DNA from 2 places in the Variovorax sp. LG9.2 genome. Region 2 is predicted to be linked to the other one. Evidence: predicted binding sites of a transcription regulator. Region 2 holds the regulator's gene; the other holds the start of a gene.
What was found. The regulator FNR, encoded in region 2, switches genes on or off when oxygen is low (the NO sensors DNR and NnrR bind a similar motif). The targets are predictions, from matches to a motif close to TTGATNNNNATCAA.

Region 1 (10,636 bases), on a different contig from region 2:
GGCAGCCGCGGCGAGAAAACGGAATGCTGCCAGCCGACGGGCTGACGATGAATGGAACATGGCGTCCTCGCAAGTTCATGAACGGAGTGCGTCAGTGCTGCCGGAAAGGGCACGACGCAGGCGATGCATGAGCGTTCGCAGATCCCGTGACGCGACGTCACGGACAAACGAACGCGTTAAACGCGAGGAGGTTTGTCGAGGACGCGGGGCGTCAACGACGCCACCGCAGAAAACGGTTCTGCCATTGCCGCAGGTGGCAAGGCAGGTGCAATCACGACGGGCGTGGTGCCAACAAGTGCAACCGAGTGGCATGCCCCGCAGGTTCCGCACTTGTGGGCCGTATCGGCGTCCCCTGAAGCCTGATCGTGATGATGTGGCGTGCTCTCGACGTCAGACGCCGAATCCACATGTCGGCTGTCGTGCGCGTGTGACTGCGGTTTAACGTGTTCGTGCGGTACGACTGGCTCGAAAACTGTTGCTGCCATCGCCGGTACTTCGCCTGCTGCGCAGAATTGCATGGTCGCAGCCGCATAGCCTTGAAAGGGCACCGCGAGCATCACAGCCCAAAGCAGCAGTTTTCGAACAAACGACATTTTGTGAAGTATGAACGTTGACACTATGACAAGGTCAAGCGATTTTTGAGTCGAACTTAGATCGCATGAGCCACGGAGCGTCAGTGCTCGTGCCGATGGTGCGCGTCCGGCACGTGCGCGTGCTTGTGCAGGAGCGGTGTATGCACGTGCCGATGGCTGTGCGAGCCTCTTTCAAAATCGTCGTGAACGTGATCGTGATGCCCGTGCAGGCACCGAACGACGCCTATCCAATCTTCAAGAAAGAAGACGGGACGTCGCAGGGGCGCTTGCGCCCGCGGAGTAAACGCGCTTTGCGAATTGAAGGTGTTGGGGCTATCGATATGGCCCCGTATTCTTGCCGGACGTCTTGCTGCCGATCATTGCGCATAGCAAGGCGAGCAAGGTCGCTTGCTCAAGGGCGGGTTCAAACAGAGGGGCGCGCGACGCGCACTGCGCAGCAAGACGATCGAGCATTGCCGGCTCGTCGCGACAGCGTTGCAGCAATGCGGCAAGGGCCTCGGAGTCGCCCAGTTCGAAATAGCCACCGTAGTCCTCCCCCAACATTCCGATGTTTCCCGCGATCCGGCTGGCGAGCACCGGCGTTCCGCTGCACACCGCCTCCATCACCACGTGAGCACCGCCTTCGATCACGCTCGGATGCACCAGTACATGGGCTGCCTGGATGCGGCGGCGTGCGTCGGCATGCGGCAGGGGTCCAAGCCAACGGTAGGCTGGACATGCTTGCTGCGCCGATTTCGCTTCGATACTCCACGCCGGGTCCAGCGCGGCGCCGATGTGGTCCAGCAGGATGTCCGGACGATCAACGAGTCGACGAGCTGCGGCGAAGTACGTCTGTGGCGCCTTCTCCGCGCGCAAGTGACCCACCATCAGCGCACGCAAATGCCGATGTGGCTTGCGAAGCGGTGCCAGCGAGCGGGTCGACTGGAAGCAGGCAGTGGCTTTGTCGCGGTACAGCACCGGCAGGTCGTCGACTGCGCGCTCGTGCAGCACCACCAGCCGGTCGGCCAGCGCCAGTGAGCGCTGTGCGCTCGCATCGAACTGGATGTCCCGGTACAGGTCCGTGCCCGTCAGTACCACTGCCAAGGGCTGGTGCGGTTGAGTGCCGCACCAGCGCTCGATCGAGGCCGCCGAACGTCGCGCATGCAGCGCAATCATGACGTCGGCCGGCGTGCCGTCCCAGTGATCGACCAGCGCAATTCGATAATGTTCGCGCAACATCTTTGACCATCGCAAAGCTGTTTGCCAGTTGCCGTTGTTGGAACTGGCCAGCGCGGGCGTCACGATGCAAAGAGAAGGGCGAACCATGAACGAGGTTATACCGGTGCACAACCTGGGCGACACCATGACATCCACGAGCGCAGAGGCGATGCGCAAGGCCGGACCCGCTGAGATCGAGGCGGCGCTCACCCGAGGCCGTACCCAGTTGTTGAGCTTGTTCGACGGTTTCGAAAGGGGGCTCGGACCCAATGGCCTTCGAATTGCACAGGATACTGCTGTGAATTTGCCGCTTTGGGAGTTGGGGCACATCGGCTGGTTCGAAGAGTTCTGGTTGTCGCGCAACACGGAGCGCGGCTTCGGGATAGCTTGCGATCCTTTCGCACCACGACGCACATCAGTGCTGCCGCGCGCCGATGCGCTCTATGACTCGTCGAACGTCGCGCATGGCCTGCGCTGGCAACTTGCGCTGCCCGACCCTGCGGCCACGCGCAGCTATCTAACGGCAGTGCGTGAGGCCACACTGACGTTGCTCCGCGCTTGCAGCACCAAGGAAGAAGACCTGTACTTCTTTCGGCTCGTCCTGTTCCATGAAGACATGCATCGGGAAGCATGGCACTTCATGGCGCAGCGGCTTGGCATCGATCTTGGCCCTGGCATGACGGGTCGCGCGCCGCGCCGGGCGGTCGCCTCGGGTTCGTGGGACATTCCGGGCGGGCTGCGACATGTCGGAGTGGACAACGCCGGCTTCGCTTTTGATAACGAACTGTGCGCTGCAAACATCGAAGTGTCTGCGTTCAGCATCGACCGGGCGACGGTGAAATGGGACGCTTTCCTCGCCTTCGTCGACGGCGGCGGCTACACAGATGACAGGACCTGGACGCCGGCCGGTCGCGATTGGCGGCGGCACAGCGGTGCAACGCATCCGCTGCATCTGCGGCGCGGGCACGGTGGATGGGAGCGATCTCGGTTCGGTCGTTGGTTACCTATCGATCCGTTGGCACCGGCCGTGCAAATCACGGCCCATGAGGCCGAAGCGTGGTGCCGTTGGGCTGGCCGCCGCTTGCCAACCGAGGCCGAATGGGAAACCGCTGCGAAACTGGCTGTTGAGCAGGGAGAAGTCTTCGAATGGGGTGAGGTTTGGGAGTGGACTGCGAGTCCGTTTAAACCGTATTCGGGGTTCGTCCCGCACCCCTACCGCGACTATTCGCAGCCATGGTTCGATGGCCGGTCGGTGCTGCGCGGAGGATCGTTCGCGACTGTGCAGCACATGAAGCATCCAAGCTACCGCAACTTCTTTCCAGCGGACCGCAGCGATGTGTTCGCGGGGTTTCGCAGCTGCCCCCAGCGGTCTTGGTGAAGGCGTGGGTCGTCGACTTCTACCTGAAGGGCATGACGTCGGACCCTTGCCGCGTGACCTCGGTTTGGCGCGACGTGTCAGCAGGGTGGGAATTCATTGAGGGTAGGGTGAGCGCGACGATGGCGGCGCACTTAAGGTGCGATGAAATACAGACTCCTCGATTAAGAGCGTTGATTGCGCCGCGCGCTGTTGCTCCACTGGATCCCAATGACTGCAGGGAACCCGTTGATTCAGCGGCTGACGTCGCTGCTTGGCAACTCGAAGAGTCTGGTCCGTCTCGGGCGGCTGCGAGTTCATGAAAAGTGCATCCATCGTCACGATGCTCCCAGATGCCCGGATAGGCCCACCCGCCGCTTGAGACACTTATCGGCCGTGGATGGGCAACGTGTTCAGCGGGATGCGCAGGTAAGACACACCGTTTTCGTCCGCCGGAGGCAGGTGCCCAGCGCGAACATTCACCTGGATCGACGGCAAGATGAGCGTCGGCACTTCTAGCGTGGCGTCGCGTGCCTGCCGCATCGCGACGAACTCGTCTTCGGTGATGCCGTCGCGCACATGGATGTTCAGGGCTTTCTGCTCGGCCACCGTCGTTTGCCAGCGGGCAGGCCGCGAAGCCGGCGGGTAGTCATGACAGACATACATCGTCGTCTCGGGAGGCAGGGCCAGAAGGCGGTGCATCGAGCGGTACAGCTGGTGTGCTTCCCCGCCGGGGAAATCGGCGCGAGCGCTGCCGACGTCAGGCATGAAAAGCGTGTCGCCGACGAAGACTGAATCGTCGATGAGGTAGGCCATGTCGGCCGGGGTATGACCGGGCACCAGCATCGCCGTGGCCTCGGCCTCGCCGATCCGGAACGTTTCACCGTCTTTGAACAGGTGGTCGAACTGGCTACCGTCGGGAAGGAAGCTGCGCTCCAGGTTGTAGAGCTTCTTGAAGGTGGCCTGCACCGTCCGAATGTTTTCGCCGATGGCGATGCGGCCACCGACGCGCTGCTGCAGGTAGCGCGCACCGGACAAATGGTCCGCGTGCGCGTGGGTCTCGAGAATCCAGTCGACATGAAGCGCGTGTTCGACGACATAGGCCAGCACCTGATCCGCCGAGGTGGTGCTGGTGTGGCCCGATTTGAAGTCGTAGTCGAGCACCGGGTCGATGACCGCGGCGCGCTGCGTGGCGGGGTCCCACACAACATAGCTCACTGTCCAGGTCTTCGGGTCGAAGAAGGCTTGTGTCGTGATTCGAGCGTTCATAGTGAACTCCGATTTTTGGTTTTCGATCTATTGAAGTATAGTATATATATAAATATAATGAAGAGAACCGATTGACCTGCTGTCCGCTCAACATACTGCTGCACTGACGCTCCATGAAACGCCCGAAAACCGTCATCGATCCCGAAGTCCTCCGCCATGCCGCAGACGAGGCTGTCAGCGCCCTCAAGCTGCTGGCCAACGTCGAGCGCATGCTGCTGCTGTGCCAGCTTGCGCAAGGCGAGATGTGCGTCAGTGAACTCGAAGAACATCTGGAGATCCGTCAACCAACGCTTTCACAGCAGCTCGGCGTGCTGCGCACAGAGGGGGTCGTCAGCACGCGCCGTCAGGGCAAGAACATTTTCTACAGCGTCGCCGACCCAAACCTGCTCGAGATCCTGGCCGTGCTCTACCGGCTCTACTGTCCCAAGGAACAATGATGTCCATCGCCTGGAATGAATTCACCCCCTGGTCCACCTTGGCCGGTGGGATGCTCATAGGTCTGGCCGCGGCGATGTTCGTGCTGCTGAACGGCCGCATCGCCGGTATCAGTGGCGTCATCGGCGGGCTGTTCAAGCCGAACAAGGGCGACCTGGCCTGGCGTGCCGCATTCGTGCTGGGCCTCGTGGGTGCGCCCTGGGTCTATGAGTTGGTCGCGGCGCTTCCCAAACCCCGAATCGATGCGTCTTTTGGTGCTTTGGTGATCGCCGGCCTGCTGGTGGGTGTGGGCACTCGGTACGGGTCGGGTTGCACCAGTGGACATGGCGTGTGCGGGTTGGCGCGTTTGTCGCCGAGATCGATGGTCGCCACTGGGGCCTTCATGGTCGCTGGCTTCGCGACCGTGTTCATCATCCGCCATTGGCTTGGCAACTGAGGAGACATTGAATGACCGTTTTTACATCGTTGCTGGCCGGCCTCGTCTTCGGACTTGGCCTCATCGTGTCTGGCATGGCTAATCCGGCCAAGGTGCTGGGCTTCCTGGACCTGGGTGGCGCCTGGGACCCTTCGCTGGCTTTTGTGATGGCGGGCGCGATTGCCGTCGGAGCGCTGGCGTTCGCGCTGGCCAGCAAGCGCACCGTGTCATTCCTCGGTGCGCCGATGAAGTTGCCCACGGCGCGGGACATCGACAGTCGTCTGCTGATCGGCAGCGTCGTATTCGGTATCGGATGGGGTGTCGCCGGTTTCTGCCCTGGGCCCGGTCTGGTCGCACTGGGAATGGGCGAGGTCAAGGCGCTTGTCTTCGTAGCGGCGATGCTCGTGGGCATGGGCGCCTTCGAACTGCTCGAGCGTCGCAAGCAGCCTGCCGGCCTTCGACCCACCTGAGTCAGAGCGATGTCCGCCGTCCTCGCCTGGCTGAGTACTCTGGTGACCATCGCAGTGTTGATGGCGTACGAGACGGTGCTCATGGTCGCGCAGCGACGCCGCCCCGAGCGCATGGCACGCAGCGCGCATGCGGCGCTGCGGGAAGACTGGTTCATTGCCGTGTCGCAGAACCCTGGCTCGGAGATTCTCGCGGTGCAGACGCTGCGAAACTCGCTGATGTCGGCGACCATGACGGCATCGACAGCGATGCTTGGATTGATCGGCACTGTCACTCTTGCTGCACCCTCACTGCATGCGAGCCTGGATGAAGCGGCGATGCTGCCGAGCCTGACTCCGAAGCTGGTGCTCGAGCTCCTGTTGCTTGCGTTGCTGTTCGCCTCACTGGTGTGCTCGGCAATGGCTGTTCGCTACTACAACCATGTGGGTTTCATCAGCGGCATGCCGGTGGAGTCCGCATTGCGCAAGCGCTGGAATCAGGCCGGCATCGCCTACGTGCGTCGCGCCGGCTTGTTGTATAGCTGGGGTCTGCGTCACCTTATATTGGTAGCCCCGATCCTTGCTTGCCTGCTCCACCCCTTCGCAGGGCCGGTCGCGGCGACCGTTTTAGTCCTCGTCCTGGTCCGATTCGACAAGGTAGCCGCCAGCGGATCGCCCAACTCCACGGCGTATTTGGGAATCCGTTCCAACTGATCGACAGCCGCTCAGTTAGGCGGTACCTGCGAGAACTCTTCAAACCCGGCGATGGCATGGGCTGCCTGCGTCAGCGAAGGGCCCCGCCCATGATTAGCCTTGCCGATGGTGCCGAGTACGCTGGCCGCGATCAAGCCCGGGCCAATTGCGATTCGCATGATGCGGTCAGCGGTGCCGACGTTGGGCTTCATTTATTGTTCCTTTGGACAATCATCACCATGGCGCTGCGAGCTGGACTGGCATGTGATGTGGATCAATAAATCAGGCTGTCGGATGGCCGCGTCGAACTTCAGAGGCCAACAAGGCCCAAGTTTCAACCCGCACGATCTATTTGGGAGCGGGTTTTTCTTTGGCCGGGAAGTTGCTTTGCGCCGATGAACCGCACACCCCTTTGACAACGTCGGTCCCCTCGGCTTGCCTGCATGCATGCAGGCAAGTTCTGAGAAGATTGCTTATGGCTTATCGATTGCATTACTGGCCGACCATTCAGGGCCGCGGTGAATTCGTGCGACTGGCGCTCGAAGCTGCCGGCGCCGAGTACGTCGACGTCGCGCGTCAATCGCCTGCGAAGGGTGGTGTTGAAGCGGCGCTGGGGCGCAGCCTGCAAGATCCGAAGAATCCGCGCGCATCGTTCGCGCCGCCGTTCCTTGTCGATGGCGAAGTTGTGGTCGGGCAAACCGCCGCCATCCTTCTATACCTCGGGTCGCGGCTCGGCCTCGCGGGCGAGGTCGATGGGCTGTGGACGCATCAGTTGCAATTGACCATCGCCGACGCGGTGGCCGAGGCACACGACACGCACCATCCGATCTCGGTCGATGCCTATTACGAAGACCAGCGTGCTGCCGCCTTGGAGCGTGCCAAGGCCTTTCGGGAAGAGCGCATGCCGAAGTTCCTGGGATGGTTCGAGCAGATCTTGCAACGCAATCCGGCTGGCGATCTGCATCTGGTTGGCAGTGCGCTCACCTACGCGGACCTGTCGCTGTTCCAGTTGGTCGCCGGTCTGCGCTATGCGTTTCCCAAAGCCACTGCACGCGTTCTGGCCGACACGCCTCTCGTTTCCAAGCTTCACGGCAATGTGAGTCGCCGCGAGCGGGTGCACGCCTATCTGCAGAGTCCGCGCCGCATCGCCTTCAACGAAGAGGGCATCTTCAGGCACTACCCGGAACTTGACGGCTAATCGCTCGGCTCGTCGTCGAGATCGCTGTTCGTGTGGTGGTCGCCATCACGCCTGCTCCCGTCCTTGCGGATGCGCAGCGCAGTGTCGTAGAGCGCATTGCGCGGCGCGCCGCTGATCTCCGCGGCGAGGCGCACGGCGGTCTTCACCGGCAGCTCTTCGAGCAGCAGTCGCAGCACACGTTCGCCTTCCGCGCCATCATCGACAGCGACTGTCATCGGATGCAAAGCGAGTGCGAATTCCCCGCGCGTGCGGTCTCGTCCCGCGGTGAACCACGCCGGTAGCTCGCTGGCAGCCAGGGTAACGATCTCTTCGAATTGCTTGGTCAGTTCACGACCGATAGTGATCCGCCGGTCGCCCAGCACGGTCAGCGCTCTGGCCACGGCTTCGATGCGGTGCGGTGCTTCGAGCAAGACGACAGCGCGCGGTTCCAACGCGAGCGCTTGCACGGCCGTGTCGCGTTCGCCAGCCTTGCTTGGCAGAAAGCCCGCGAAGACGAAAGCGCTGCTGTCGTCACCACCCGCGACGAGACCCGCAGCGCTGATCAGCGTGGTAACGGCGCTCGCGCCCGGCAAGGGAAGCACGCGAAGCCCGGCTGCGCGCACGGCAGCCACCAGCCGCGCGCCGGGATCGCTCACGCCCGGCGTGCCGGCGTCGCTCACATACGCGATGCGTTCGCCTTGAGACAGGCGTGCGATGACGCCCTGCGCCCCTTCGGCTTCGTTGTGCTGGTGCAGCGCGAGCAACTGGCCGCCGGGTCGGTCGATGCCATAGGCCCGCAACAAGCTTTGCGTATGCCGAGTGTCTTCGCAGGCGACAGCGTCGACCATCTGCAAAACATGCAGCGCGCGCAACGTGATGTCGGCCAGGTTGCCGATCGGCGTAGCGACGACGTAGAGCGTGCTCTGGGGATAATCCTGTCTGCCCGCGGCATCGCCAGCGGCCGAGAGGGCTGCGCCGAACGACGCGGCGGTGATTGAAGCCAATGGTTTCTCCGGGACAACAACAGGATCGCAGGGATGGCGACAACTAAAACCACCAAGCAGCGTGGCGATGCAGCCGAAGACGCCGCGCTCGAACACCTGCAGGACGCCGGACTGGTACCGGTCGCCCGCAATTATCGAACGCCGGGTCGCGGCGGCGGCGAGATCGATTTGATCATGCGCGATCCACGCGACGGCACACTCGTGTTCGTGGAGGTGCGGCAGCGAGCGAGCGGTACGCATGGCGGCGCTGGCGGCAGCATCACCGGCGTCAAGCAGCGCCGCATCATCTTCGCCGCGCGCCACTACCTCAGCCGGCTGCGCACACTGCCGCCGTGCCGGTTCGATGTGGTGCTGGTCGAGGAAAAAATCGAGTGGCTGAAAGGCGCCTTCGACGCGGGTCACTAATGGATCGAACGATTTGTTGCAGTGCCTGTCGCTATCATCCGACCCCAAATGCTTGAGCAACGGATACAGCAGCACTTCATCGACAGCGCCGACCTCAAATACCAGGCGGGCCCGGCGCTCAGCAAACCGATTTCGCAAGCGATGCAGGCGCTGCTGGCCTGCGTGACCAGCGGCGGCAAGGTGCTGGCCTGTGGCTCCGGCGTGTCGGGGCTGCTGGCAGCGCAGTTCGCTGCGCACTTCGTCGGCCGGTTCGAGCGCGAGCGACCCGAGCTCGCCGCCATCGCCTTGCCCGGTGACGCCACCGATCCGGCGGCCGACACGCCTGGCGCCATCGACAGCGACCGCTTTGCGCGCCAGCTGCGGGCGCTAGGCCACGCCGGCGACGTGTTGCTGGTGCTCAGCGCCAGCGGCCAGTCGTCCGCGGTGCTGGCGGCGGTCACGGCGGCGCATGCGCGCGACATGACCGTCGTTGCGCTGTTGGGCCATGCGGCCGGCAGTGGCGGCGCCATAGGCCGCGCATTGCGCGAAACAGACGTACAGGTCACGGTGCCGCACGAACGCGCGGCACGCATCCACGAAGTCCACCTCCTCGCGCTGCATTGCCTGTGCGACGGAGTGGACGCCCAATTACTCGGAGAACAGGAAGGTTCCACATGACGATTCCAACGACATCGACCCGCAGCATCGCCACGGCGATGGCCGCACTCACGCTGGGCGCCGCCTTGGTGGCCGGCCTTTCCGGCTGCGTGCCGCTGGTCATCGGCGGAGCCGCGGCGGCTGGTGCCGGCCTGGTCGCGACCGATCGCCGCAGCTCCGGCGCCCAGCTGGACGACCAGGGCATCGAACTGCGCGGCGCCGCACGCATCCGCGAGATCGCGAACGACGACATGAACGTCACGCTGGTGAGTTTCAACCGGCAGGTGCTGATGGTCGGTACCGTCGGCAGCGAGGCCGACAAGCGTCGCGCCGAAGAGGTCTTGCGCCGCGTCGACAACGTGCGGTCAGTGGTGAATGAACTCGTGGTCGGCCCGTCGAGTTCGTTCCCGCAGCGTTCCAACGACACCTACATCACCGGCAAGGTGAAGGCATCGTTGCTCGACGCCAAGGACATCTTCGCCAACTCGTTCAAGATCGTGACCGAGCGCGGCACCGTCTACATCATGGGCATCGCGACCCGCCGCGAGACCGATCGCGCGACCGATATCACGCGCGGTGTTTCGGGGGTCGACCGCGTGGTGCGTGTGGTCGAAATCGTCAGCGACGCGGACCTGGCGAATCAGACGCGTGCCAACAGCGCACCGGCACCGGTCTCGTCGCCCTCGAGCGTGTCGCCCGCCCCGACCTCACGCTCCAACGTCCCGCTGCCGCCGATGGAGCCGCTGCCTGCGCCGAGCGGCGGCGCCAGCACCACGCCGGTTCGCTAGCAGAGCGAGCGCTGTTCCTATTTCAGCCTGGTGATAAGGCTGGAAGTATCCCAGCGCTTGCCGCCGGCCTGTTGCACTTCGGCGTAGAACTTGTCGACCAGTTGCGTCACCGGCAGCTGCGCGCCGTTGCGTTTGGCTTCGTCGAACACCAGGCCCAGGTCCTTGCGCATCCAGTCGACCGCGAAGCCGAAATCGAACTTGCCCTCGATCATCGTTTTGCCGCG
Region 2 (10,636 bases):
AATTTCGCCGATGCGCGCGAAGCGCTGTCGCCGCAGCTCCGTCAGCCCCATCTTGCGTTCGGCCACCAGGAACGCCGCTTCGGTGGGGTCGCCATGAATCGACCAGGTGCCGCCGGCATCCTGATGCAGCCGTGCGTCGCCGGCAAGACTGCCGCCAGAAAGCACCACGGTGAGCTCGTCACGCAACGGGCCGGCCGTTACCGCAGCGCCCTCGTGCTCGACGCGACCCAGCGGCGCATAGCCCTCGCCGGTGATGCGGGCGCTGCCGGACGCGGTCATCACGCGCTCGATCGTCATTTCCGCCCGGGTGAGCGTGCCGGTCTTGTCGGTGCAGATGACCGATGCGGCGCCCAGCGTTTCGACCGACGACAAGTTCTTGACGATGGCGTTTTGCCGGGCCATGCGCTGCACGCCCATCGCCAGCACCACCGACAAAATCGCAGGCAACCCTTCAGGCACCGCCGCTACCGCGAGCGATACGCCGAGCAGCAGCACGGCGATGACATCGGCGGCGCTGCGGATCTCGGAGATCGACAAGATCGTCGTCACCACGACCGCGGCGATGAGCACAACCGCGATGCCCAGCATGCGTCCGATGCGCGCCACCTCGACGCTCAACGGCGTCGGGGCCTCGACGGTCGCTTCGAGCATCTCGGCGATGGCGCCGATCTCGGTCTGCATGCCGGTGGCGGTGACGATTGCATGGCCGGTGCCCTGGGCGACAGCCGTGCCCTTGAAAACCATGTCGAGCCGATCGCCGAGCGCCGATGTGCCAGCCAGCTGCGCCACGCCTTTCAGCACGGCTTCGCTCTCGCCGGTCAGCGACGCCTCCAGCACCCGCAAAGACGCCGCCTGCAACAGACGGGCGTCCGCGCCCACGGCATCGCCCTCACCCAGCGCCAACAGGTCACCGGGAACCAACTCGGCACTGGGCACGCGCAGGGTCTGGCCGTCACGCACGACGGCCGATGTCACGGCGGTCATCCGCGCCAGCGCCGCCACCGCATCTCTCGCCCTGGCCTGCTGCGCATAGCCCAGCAAGCCGTTGACCAGCACGACAGCCGCGATCACCAGCGCATCCAGCGGCCAGCCTTCGAAACCTTCGATGGCCCAGGCGCCCAGAGCGATGGCGATGGCGGCGAGCAACAGGTAGACCAGCGGGTCTTGAAACTGCGCCAGCACGCGACGCCATGTCGCCACGGGCGGCACGCCGCGCAGCTCATTCGGGCCGTGCTCGGCGAGCCGCCGTTCCGCCTCTTGCGAGCTCAGCCCGTGCGTCGCGTCGGCGCCGAGCGCCTGCAGCACTTGCCCGATTGCCAGTACCGACGGATCGCCAAGACCAAGGGCTTTTGGCGCACTCATTGCGGGCTCGACAGCGTCATGTACCCCATCCAAGGCCAGTAGGTGAGCGAGAAAATCACCAGCAGCACCGCAGCAGCCAGAGTGACCATCAACCCGGTGCGAATGAAGTCGCGTGCCTCGAAGGTATCCGTGCCGTAGGCGATCATGTTCTGCGGTGCGTTCACCGGCAGGATGAAGCCAAAGCTCACGACGAACTGCAGCAGCATCGTCATGCCGATGACGTTGATGCCTGGCGTCTGCACCGCGCCCAGCACGCTGATCACGATCGGGATCATGGTGGACGCCAGCGCCGTGGCGCTCGCAAAGCCGAGATGGATGACGATGAGGAACAACGACAACAGCATCAGGATGGCGAAGGCACTGGCGCTCTGCAAGCCGAGGTGCTGCACGATCAGGTTGGCGAGCCAGCCGGCGGCGCGCGTTTGCAGCAGTGCCGTTCCCACGCTGATGCCGATGGCGAAGAGCACCACGGTGCCCCACGGGAAGCCCTTCTGCGAGGTCTTCCAGTTCATCACGCCCACGCGCGGCAGCAGCATCAATGCGATGGCGGCGATGGTGGTGGAAGCGGTATCGAAGTCGTGCAGCGCTTTTTCAGACGCCCAGAACCCGAGGAGCGTCAGCACGATGGCCAGCAGCTTCCACTCGTTCGCAGTCATCTTGCCGATGGCTTCGAGCTGCCGGCGAATCGTCTCCTTGCCGCCGGCGATCTCCGACATCTCCGGCCGCATCATCCGCGTCATGATGAAGTAGAGCGCAATGGTCAGCAGCGCCGAAAACGGTGCACCGGCAACGAACCATTCGGTCCAGCTGATGGTGGTCTGAAACTGCTTCTGGATAAAGCCGGCGGCCACCATGTTCTGCGCGGCCGCCGTCTTGATGCCGATGTTCCAGATGCTCGCCGTCTGCGCAGCGGTAATGACCAGCAGGCCGGCGAAGCGGCTTCGCTTCTCGACCTTGAAGGCCAGGATGAAGCCCATCATGATCGGCACCAGACATGCGACGCGTGCAGTGGTGCTGGGCACGATGAAAGACAGTAAAAAGCCCACACCCATCGCGCCGATGACGATGTGATTGGTGCGTGCATCCACCCGCGACAACACCACCAGCGCGATGCGCCGATCGAGCCCCGTGGCCGTCATGGCCGCGGCGATGAAGCAGGCTGCAGCGACCAGTGCCACCGCGCTGTTCGAGAAGCCGGACAAGGCGAGGTTGAGTGCCGCGCCCGTGCCCATTGCCGCCGTTGCCGCCGTGGCCGCCGTCACGGGCTTGGCCGCATCCGGCGTGAAGGCCAGCAAGAACACCATCAGCGCGCCGATGACGACCGCGCTCACCGCGTAGTCGAGCGCCTCGGTCATCCAGACGATCACCGCGAAGGCGAGGATGCCCAGCATCATCTGACCCGCGGCAGGAAGGCCCGTCGCGGCTGGCAGCGAGACGATCGCAACGAGCGCGCTGAAGGCGGCGACCAGCCCGGCGCGCTTGACGACATCGCTGCCTGGCGCGACGGCGGGCGCAATCGCTGCCGCGATCGCTTGCGCCTCGACTGCGGTGGTCATGCCAACACCGCTTCGAGCGGGCGCCGCAAGGACCGAGGCATCGCGGGTCCGCGACCGAAGCGCACCACGAGGTCGGGCCGCCGGTCGCCCCATCCAAAGGCACGCGCGAGCCCGGGCCGCACGCTCGCGACCTCGACCGGCTGATTCAGCATCGCATTGCGAATCCCCAGGGCGGTCGCCTGCAACGCAAATCGCTCGTAGCAGCGCCCTGCTTCGATCCAGTGCCTCTTGTCGTTCTTCTCGGAGACGAAGACGGCGATGCCGGCGGAACTGCGCACCTGGCTCGCGTACTTGTCGTTCTCGCGCGCAGGCGTGAAGAAGCGGGCGAAGAGCATTTCGCCGAGCCATCGCGGCACCGTCGGATTGCCGGACGCACCGGAGAACAGTCCGTCGCCGGACCGGACGGCTTCCGTGTCGCCGAAGCGAAGCCATTGCTTGAGTTCAGCGACGAAAGCCGGGTCGTCGATCTGCCGCGTGTTGGCGTCCACGATGTACGCCAGCATTTTTTCTGTCGCGGCTTTGTCGCTGAGGATCAGCATCTGAACGCCGTTGCGTGTGCCCGCGCGTTCCAGCAATCCAAGTTCGTCGACCGTCAGCGGCCGGCCGTCGTAGTCGGTGCGCGTGCACTGCCTGTCGAAGATCGCCGCATAGAGGTCAGACCGGATCGCCCGGGTCGGCTCGAGCCGAACGCGCAGCGCGTCGCCCTCCATGCCTGCATCGAAGACGACATCGGCTTGCAGGCCATGCGCCGACGCCGCCTGCACCAGGTTCTCCGCGGCACAGCCGAGCGAGACGAACAGATGGTGATCGTCGGGATCGACGGCCGGGCATCTGCGCGACAGATCCGGAAGAATCGAGATGGACTGCGGCTGTATCGCGAACTTCCAGCATTGCGAGTTGTGGCTCGACGGTGCCAACGTGGCACAGCGGACCAGTTCTTCGAAGAGCGGCCGGCCACTGGTCGCCTCGGTCGTATCCCGGTGCCATGTGCTTCGCACCGCATCGGCATAGCTCGCCTCACGGCCGTCGAAGGAGCAGGCGTTCAGGAGCACAGCGCCCACGGTCGCAAAGCGCCGTCGCGTGAGGGATGCCAGAGCCGGAGTCATGCGATCACTTTCGCGCTCTCGACCACCACCTTCGGCAACATCGCCATGACGTGCGTACCTTGCCCCTGAGCCGACGTGACCGTGAGGCGGCCGCCGCAGGCCTGAACCCGGTGGCGCATTCCGGCCAGGCCGAAGCGCGACGAAGCCACCTGTTCGATGTCGAACCCGATGCCGTTGTCCAGCACCTCGACCAGGATGTTCTTTCCCGCATCGACCAGGGTGACCGAAACCGTACTGGCGCAGGCGTACTTTCCGATGTTGGTCAGGCACTCCTGCACCAGACGATAGATGGCCAGCTCACTCGCGTCGTCGCCGCGGGCCTCTTCGATCGCAGTCGTCACCGCAATCGTCGAACTCAGGCTGAAGTCCCGACACAGGATGGTCAGCGACGACGCCAGGCCCAGGTTGGCCAGCGACGACGGACACAGTCCCTCGACCACCCGGCTCTTCAATGCGATACCGCGACCGAGCATTTCAGCCAGATGCTGAAGGCGCCGATCGATCTCGGGCGACGCATGTTCGAGACGCGACTTAAGGCAAGCCACGTCGAGCTTGGCTGCTGTCAGGATGGCACCCAGTTCGTCGTGCAGTTCGCGGGCGAGCAGCGCGCGCTCCTGCTCGCGGATGCGCTGAAGGTGAGTCGCCAGGTCGCCGAGGTATCGGGCGCGGGACTCTCCGTGGGTCTGGATCGAATTGCGTTCGGGCGTCATCCGGAGGGTTCCTCGATCAATGGCTGAAAAGCGGATGCTCGCGGCGAACCGTGGTTGCCGGCATGCGCTCATCGCAGTCTGCTGCGTGCCGCGTTGCAGGGCTTGATGCAGATCAAGGCTCGGCGACCTTGGCCGAGCAAATGTCAAGAAGCCTCATGTGCGTTGACGCTGCTCTGGCTCAACCCCTCAATGCGACATGAGCACAGGCAACGTCATGGATTGCAGAATCGTCCGCGTGACGCCACCGAGCACCCACTCGCGTGCGCGGCTGTGTCCGTAGCAGCCCATCACCAGCAGATCGGCACCGACATCCGCGGCCAGCGACAGCAGCTGCGCACCGGCGTCGCCTTCACCTTGCACGCCGGCCTGCATCGTCGCGGTCACGCCATGCGAATTCAGATAGTCCTGCAGCGAGCGTAGTTGCGACTCTGCCTCGTCGCCGTAGCAGACCGCATGCACGCGCGCCGCGCCTTGCAGCCAGGGCAGCGCGGCAGACACCGCACGGGCAGCTTCGCGAGTCTCTTTCCATGCCACCAGCACCGTGCGCCCGACCGGGTCGACCGACCCTGTCGTGATGTAAGGCAACACCAGCGCGGGCCGGCCGCTTTCGACCAGCACGGTGGACACGAACTCGGCAGGCAGCTCGCCGTCGTAAGCGTTGTCACCATCGCGCTGACCGAGTATCAAAAGGTCGGCATAGAGCGCGCGGCGGCCGAAGCCCCAGGGCGCATCGCTCATCGGCTCGGCCCAATGCATGTGCGGCGAGTCGCCACCGGCAGCCATGAAGGTGGCGTACGCCTTGTCGCGCGATTGCTTGTCGAGCGCCAGCATGATTGCCATGGCTTCGGCCGCACCTTCGAGGGCGGAGGGGTAGCGCACCAGCGCAGAGAGCGTGCACGGCATGCCGGTGACCTGGGCGCCGAAGGTCTCTGCCAGCTTGCGTGCAAGCTCGACGCGCGTGGCGGTGCGGGCTGAACTGTCGAGGTGAACCAGAATCGATTTAGGGGTTGTCATTGCAAATTCCTGAGTTGTCGAGGTACGAAAGAGACACCACGTATTTCAGCGGCACCACACATCGATCTGGTGGGCAAGATCGATCCAGACCGCCTGCACGGAGATGACCAGCAAGGCGACGCCGGCGAGCCGGGTTCCCCATTGCTGGCGCCATGCGCCCAAGCCGATGGCAAAGCGGTGCCACAGCCAGGGCGCGACGAGCAACGACGCACCGCTGCCGGCCGCGAACAGCACCATGATGAAAGCGCCCTGCAGCGGACCGTTGGCCAGGCTCGCCAGCATGAGCGCGGAATACAGCAGGCCGCACGGCATGGCGACCCATGCAAGACCGGTCGCGAACACGCTGGCGGCAGAGCCCGTCAAGGCGCGCAATCGCTCTGCGAGGAGACGGCCGACCCGTTGCGACCACAGCGGCTGACGCCCGGTCACGGCCAGCACCGCGCCCCAGGCCATCACGACCACGTGGAACAGCATCCAAAGGCCGCGAAGCGCGGAGACATTCACGCTGGCCCATGTCAGGCTTTGCACGGTGGCAGCGGCCAGTGCGCCTGCTGCCGCATAGCCCGCCATCCGGCCAGCTTGGAGCAGCAACGGCGCCATCGGCAAAGCAGCGGGCGTGATCGCGATGACGCCATGGCCGGGTCGAACTCCCACCCCACGCACGACACCCGCGCACGCCGCACCGCACATGGCCACGCAATGCGGACCACCCGCCAGTCCCATCAACAGCGCGGATGCGGCCAGTGCGGTTTGCATGATCAATAGCGCTGCCGAAAGAGCGTGAGCAGCGATGGTCGGCGACAGCGGTTCATGGTGCTGCGACTTTGCGTTCGATCATTCGAACGCCACTTGATCTGCATCAACGCGGACACAAAAGCCGAACGGAGAATCGAGCGGAGCAGCGCGGCGCTTTCGCTTGCTTTGCCACGCTGCACATTTCACCGCACCACCTGCCGCAAAGAGACAGCCGCCATGACACCTCAAACCATCAAAGTCGCATGCTCCAACTGCAACCTGCGCGAACTGTGCATGCCGGTCGGCCTCAACCCGGAAGAGCTTGCGCGCATCGACGACCTGGTGGCGACGCGTCGCAAGGTGAAGCGCCGCGAAACCCTCTTTCGCAATGGCGAGCGGTTCACCTCGCTCTATGCGATTCGGACTGGCGTGTTCAAGACTCGCGTGGCATCGGAAGACGGTCGCGATCAGGTCACGGGCTTCCAGATGGCCGGCGAGATCATCGGACTCGATGGCATCGTGAACGACCATCACACCTGCGACGCGGTGGCACTCGAAGACGCCGAGGTCTGCGTGATGCCGTTCGACCGCATCGAGGAGCTGTCGCGCGAGGTCACTTCACTGCAGCGCCATGTGCACCAGATCATGAGCCGCGAGATCGTGCGCGAGCACGGCGTGATGCTGCTGCTGGGCAGCATGCGTGCCGACGAGCGGTTGGCCGCCTTTCTGCTCAACCTCGTGGAACGCCTGCACGCGCGCGGCTTCTCGAAGTCCGAGCTGATGCTGCGCATGACGCGCGAAGAAATCGGCAGTTACCTCGGGCTCAAGCTGGAGACGGTGAGCCGCACCTTGTCCAAGTTCGTGGACGACCGCATCGTCGAAGTCGACATGCGGAATGTTCGGATCCTCGACGCCGATGCTTTGCGCAGGATGATCAACCCGACGGTGTGAGGCGCTAGCGCGGCGGCGGCGACGGCATGTCCTGCACCGGCGTCGTGGTGTGGTTGCGGCCCTTTTCGGCCGGCACCAGCGCCTTGTCGGCCACCGGCCCAGCCGACTTGCCCGCCAGCGTCCGATTGATCTCCAGGCCCTTCTGGTAGTAGTTTTCTTCGACCACCGGGTCTGCCGTGCTGATCGCGATCCAGGCCGACGTCAGGCTGCCGACCACCACCACGGCGGGCAGGCCCAGCACGAGCCAGACCAGCGGGAATTTCCACCACGGTCCGGAACCTTTGGAAGCAGGAGGAAGCGCGCTCATTTTCAAGTCTCCAGTCGGTTATCGGGGAATGAGGAACACGGCCTTTTCAGAGACCTGCGAGGCACCGTCGGCGGACCGCACGTTGAAGAAAACGGTGTGCGATCCGGGTGGTGCATCTTCTGCAGGCACTTGCAGCCGCACCGCCACCCAGCGCGACTCGGCCGGCCCGACATCGACCGCCTGGCTGGGCGTCGCCACGGCAAGACCCTTCAGTCCGCTGGCAGCGATGCGGTAACGCTGCGAGCGCTCGGTCGCGTTCATGATCTGCAGCCGATAGACGTTCTCGAGCCTGCCGCCATCGGCGATACGTGCAAGCGAGGTACGGTCGCGCACCACGTCGACCTTGAGCGGCACGCGCACCACCAGGCTCGCGAGCAAGCCAACGCCCAAGGCCAACAGCACGGCGCCATAGATCAGCACGCGCGGGCGAAAAACACGCCGCAGCACCTGCACCGCGCTCCAGCCACCGGCCAGCCCGTTTTGCGTGGCGTAGCGGATCAACCCGTGCGGCTGCGCCATGCGGTCCATCACCGTGTTGCAGGCGTCGACGCACAGGCCGCAGCCGATGCACTCGTACTGCAGACCCTCGCGGATGTCGATACCGGTCGGGCACACCTGCACGCACAGGCCGCAATCGATGCAGTCGCCCAGGCCCTGGGTGCGTGCGTCCTGTGCCCTGGCGTGCACGCCACGCGGTTCACCACGCGGCAAGTCGTAGCTGACGATCAGCGTGTCCTTGTCGAACATCGCGCTCTGAAAGCGTGCATACGGGCACATGTACTTGCAGACCTGCTCGCGCATGAAGCCGGCGTTACCGTAGGTGGCCAGACCGTAGAAGAAGACCCAGAAGACTTCCCACGAACCCATGCGCGTCTGCAGGAACTCCATGCCCAGCTCGCGGATGGGCGTGAAGTAGCCGACGAAGGTAAAGCCCGTCCACATCGCGATGCCGAGCCAGATGAAATGCTTGAACCACTTCTTGACCAGCTTCTCGGCCGAGAACGATTCGCCGTCGAGCCGCATGCGGGCGATGCGGCTGCCCTCGATCCGTTGCTCGATCCACATGAACATCTCGGTGTAGACCGTCTGCGGGCACGCGTACCCGCACCAGAGCCGCCCGGCCACCGCGGTGAACAAAAACAACGACAGCGCCGACAGCACCAGCAGCCCCGACAGGTAGATCAGGTCTTGCGGATACAACACCAGCCCGAAGACGTAAAAGCGCCGCGCGACCAGATCGAACAGCAGGGTCTGGCGGTCGCCCCACTGCAACCAGGGCGTGGCGTAGAAAAACAGCTGGGTGACGAACACCATCGCCCAGCGCCAGCGCGCGAACTTGCCGCGCACGCTGCGCGGATAGATCTTCTTGGTCGCTTCATAGAGCCCGCCGGCCTCCTCCGCCACGGGCACGATCGGAATGATCTTGCGGGCTGGGGCAGGTACGGTCATGGCAGTACGACAGGCAATGCAACGGCCTTGTTCGACAGCCCCCACACGTACGAGGCCACCACCTTGATCTGCGCTTCGGTCAGGCGACCTTCCTGGCCGGGCATGACGTTGTGTTTGCCGCCGTTGATCATCGCGACGATGGCGTTCTCGCCGAAGCCGTGCAGCCATATCTCGTCGTTCAGGCGCGGTGCCCCGATGCCCTGGTTGCCGACGCCACCGATGCCGTGACAGGCCGCACAGGCGGTGAACTTCGACTTGCCCAGCCCGGCGCGCACCGAGTCGGTCGAGCGACCCGACAGGCTGAGCACGTACTGCGCGACGTTCTTGACGTCGTCCGGCGTGCCGACCGCGGCCGCCATGGGCGGCATCTCGCCGATGCGGCCTTTGGTGACGGTTTCGATGATCTTGTCCGGCGTGCCGCCATGCAGCCAGTCGACGTCCGTCAGATTCGGGAAGCCCTTGCTGCCGCGTGCATCGGACCCGTGGCACTGCGAGCAGTTGTTCATGAAGAGCCGCTCGCCGATGGCCATCGCCTTGGGGTCGCCGGCAATCCGCTCGACCGGCATCGTCTGGAATGCCGCATAAACGGGAACGAGATCCTTGTCGGCCTGGGCAACCTCGGCCTCGTACTGGCCAACGGCACTCCATCCGAGCTTGCCGTTGAAGCTGCCCAGCCCCGGAAAAAAGGCCAGATAGACGAAGGCAAAGATGATCGTGATGACGAACAGCCCGACCCACCACATCGGCAACGGATTGTTGGCCTCGCGCAGGTCTTCGTCCCAGACGTGGCCGGTGGTGTTGTCGTCGGTCGGCGCGATGCGCCCGCGTGCCGTGACCCACAGCAGCAGACCGCAAGCCACGATGCTGACGACGGCCGAGACGGCGACATAGTTGGCCCAGAAGCTACTGATGAAATCGTTCATGGCGTGTCTTTCAGTCCTGCTCGAAAGGCAGCTGTGCGGCCTCTTCGAAGCGGCGTGTGTTGCGGCTCGAATAGGTCCACACGACGATGCCAATGAAGAGTACGAAGCAGGCGACGGTCGCAAAAACGCGCAGGGTGGTGATGTCCATGGTGTGCTCCTTTACTTGAGCGCGAGGCCCAGTGACTGGAGGTAGGCGATGGTCGCCTCGAGCTCCGTCTTGCCCTGGGTGTCTGCGGTGGCCGATGCGATTTCCGCGTCGGTGTAGGGCACGCCGACACGGCGCAAGGCGCGCATGTGAGCGGGCATCGCCTCCGCATCGACCTGGTTGGTTGCGAGCCACGAATAGGCCGGCATGTTCGACTCCGGCACCAGGTCGCGCGGGTTGTTCAGATGAATGCGATGCCACTCGTCGCTGTACTTGCCGCCCACGCGGTGCAGGTCGGGCCCGGTGCGCTTGCTGCCCCACTGAAACGGATGGTCGTAGACGAACTCGCCTGCGACAGAGTAGTGCCCGTAGCGCAGC

Region 1: the regulator FNR is predicted to act here: its motif matches at 6,667-6,680, upstream of QN413_RS13945 (DUF2892 domain-containing protein).

What each region holds. Positions count from the first base shown of each region.
Region 1 is NZ_JASJXB010000011.1:152,771-163,406, reverse strand. It holds gene QN413_RS13990 (hypothetical protein) at 1-60, opposite strand, end outside; gene senB (selenoneine biosynthesis selenosugar synthase SenB) at 906-1,898, opposite strand; gene senA (selenoneine synthase SenA) at 1,897-3,168, shown strand; gene QN413_RS13970 (MBL fold metallo-hydrolase) at 3,532-4,413, opposite strand; gene QN413_RS13965 (ArsR/SmtB family transcription factor) at 4,527-4,850, shown strand; gene QN413_RS13960 (YeeE/YedE family protein) at 4,850-5,284, shown strand; gene QN413_RS13955 (YeeE/YedE family protein) at 5,296-5,733, shown strand; gene QN413_RS13950 (DUF599 domain-containing protein) at 5,743-6,423, shown strand; gene QN413_RS13945 (DUF2892 domain-containing protein) at 6,435-6,614, opposite strand; gene QN413_RS13940 (glutathione S-transferase) at 6,878-7,600, shown strand; gene rsmI (16S rRNA (cytidine(1402)-2'-O)-methyltransferase) at 7,597-8,583, opposite strand; gene QN413_RS13930 (YraN family protein) at 8,617-8,988, shown strand; gene QN413_RS13925 (SIS domain-containing protein) at 9,037-9,645, shown strand; gene QN413_RS13920 (BON domain-containing protein) at 9,642-10,412, shown strand; gene QN413_RS13915 (NAD(P)-dependent oxidoreductase) at 10,430-10,636, opposite strand, start outside.
Region 2 is NZ_JASJXB010000010.1:98,619-109,254, reverse strand. It holds gene QN413_RS12865 (cation-translocating P-type ATPase) at 1-1,362, opposite strand, end outside; gene QN413_RS12860 (DASS family sodium-coupled anion symporter) at 1,359-2,918, opposite strand; gene QN413_RS12855 (Acg family FMN-binding oxidoreductase) at 2,915-4,024, opposite strand; gene QN413_RS12850 (sensor histidine kinase) at 4,021-4,734, opposite strand; gene QN413_RS12845 (universal stress protein) at 4,921-5,748, opposite strand; gene QN413_RS12840 (sulfite exporter TauE/SafE family protein) at 5,794-6,504, opposite strand; gene fnr (fumarate/nitrate reduction transcriptional regulator Fnr) at 6,721-7,434, shown strand; gene QN413_RS12830 (FixH family protein) at 7,439-7,741, opposite strand; gene ccoG (cytochrome c oxidase accessory protein CcoG) at 7,760-9,190, opposite strand; gene ccoP (cytochrome-c oxidase, cbb3-type subunit III) at 9,187-10,113, opposite strand; gene QN413_RS12815 (cbb3-type cytochrome c oxidase subunit 3) at 10,124-10,261, opposite strand; gene ccoO (cytochrome-c oxidase, cbb3-type subunit II) at 10,273-10,636, opposite strand, start outside.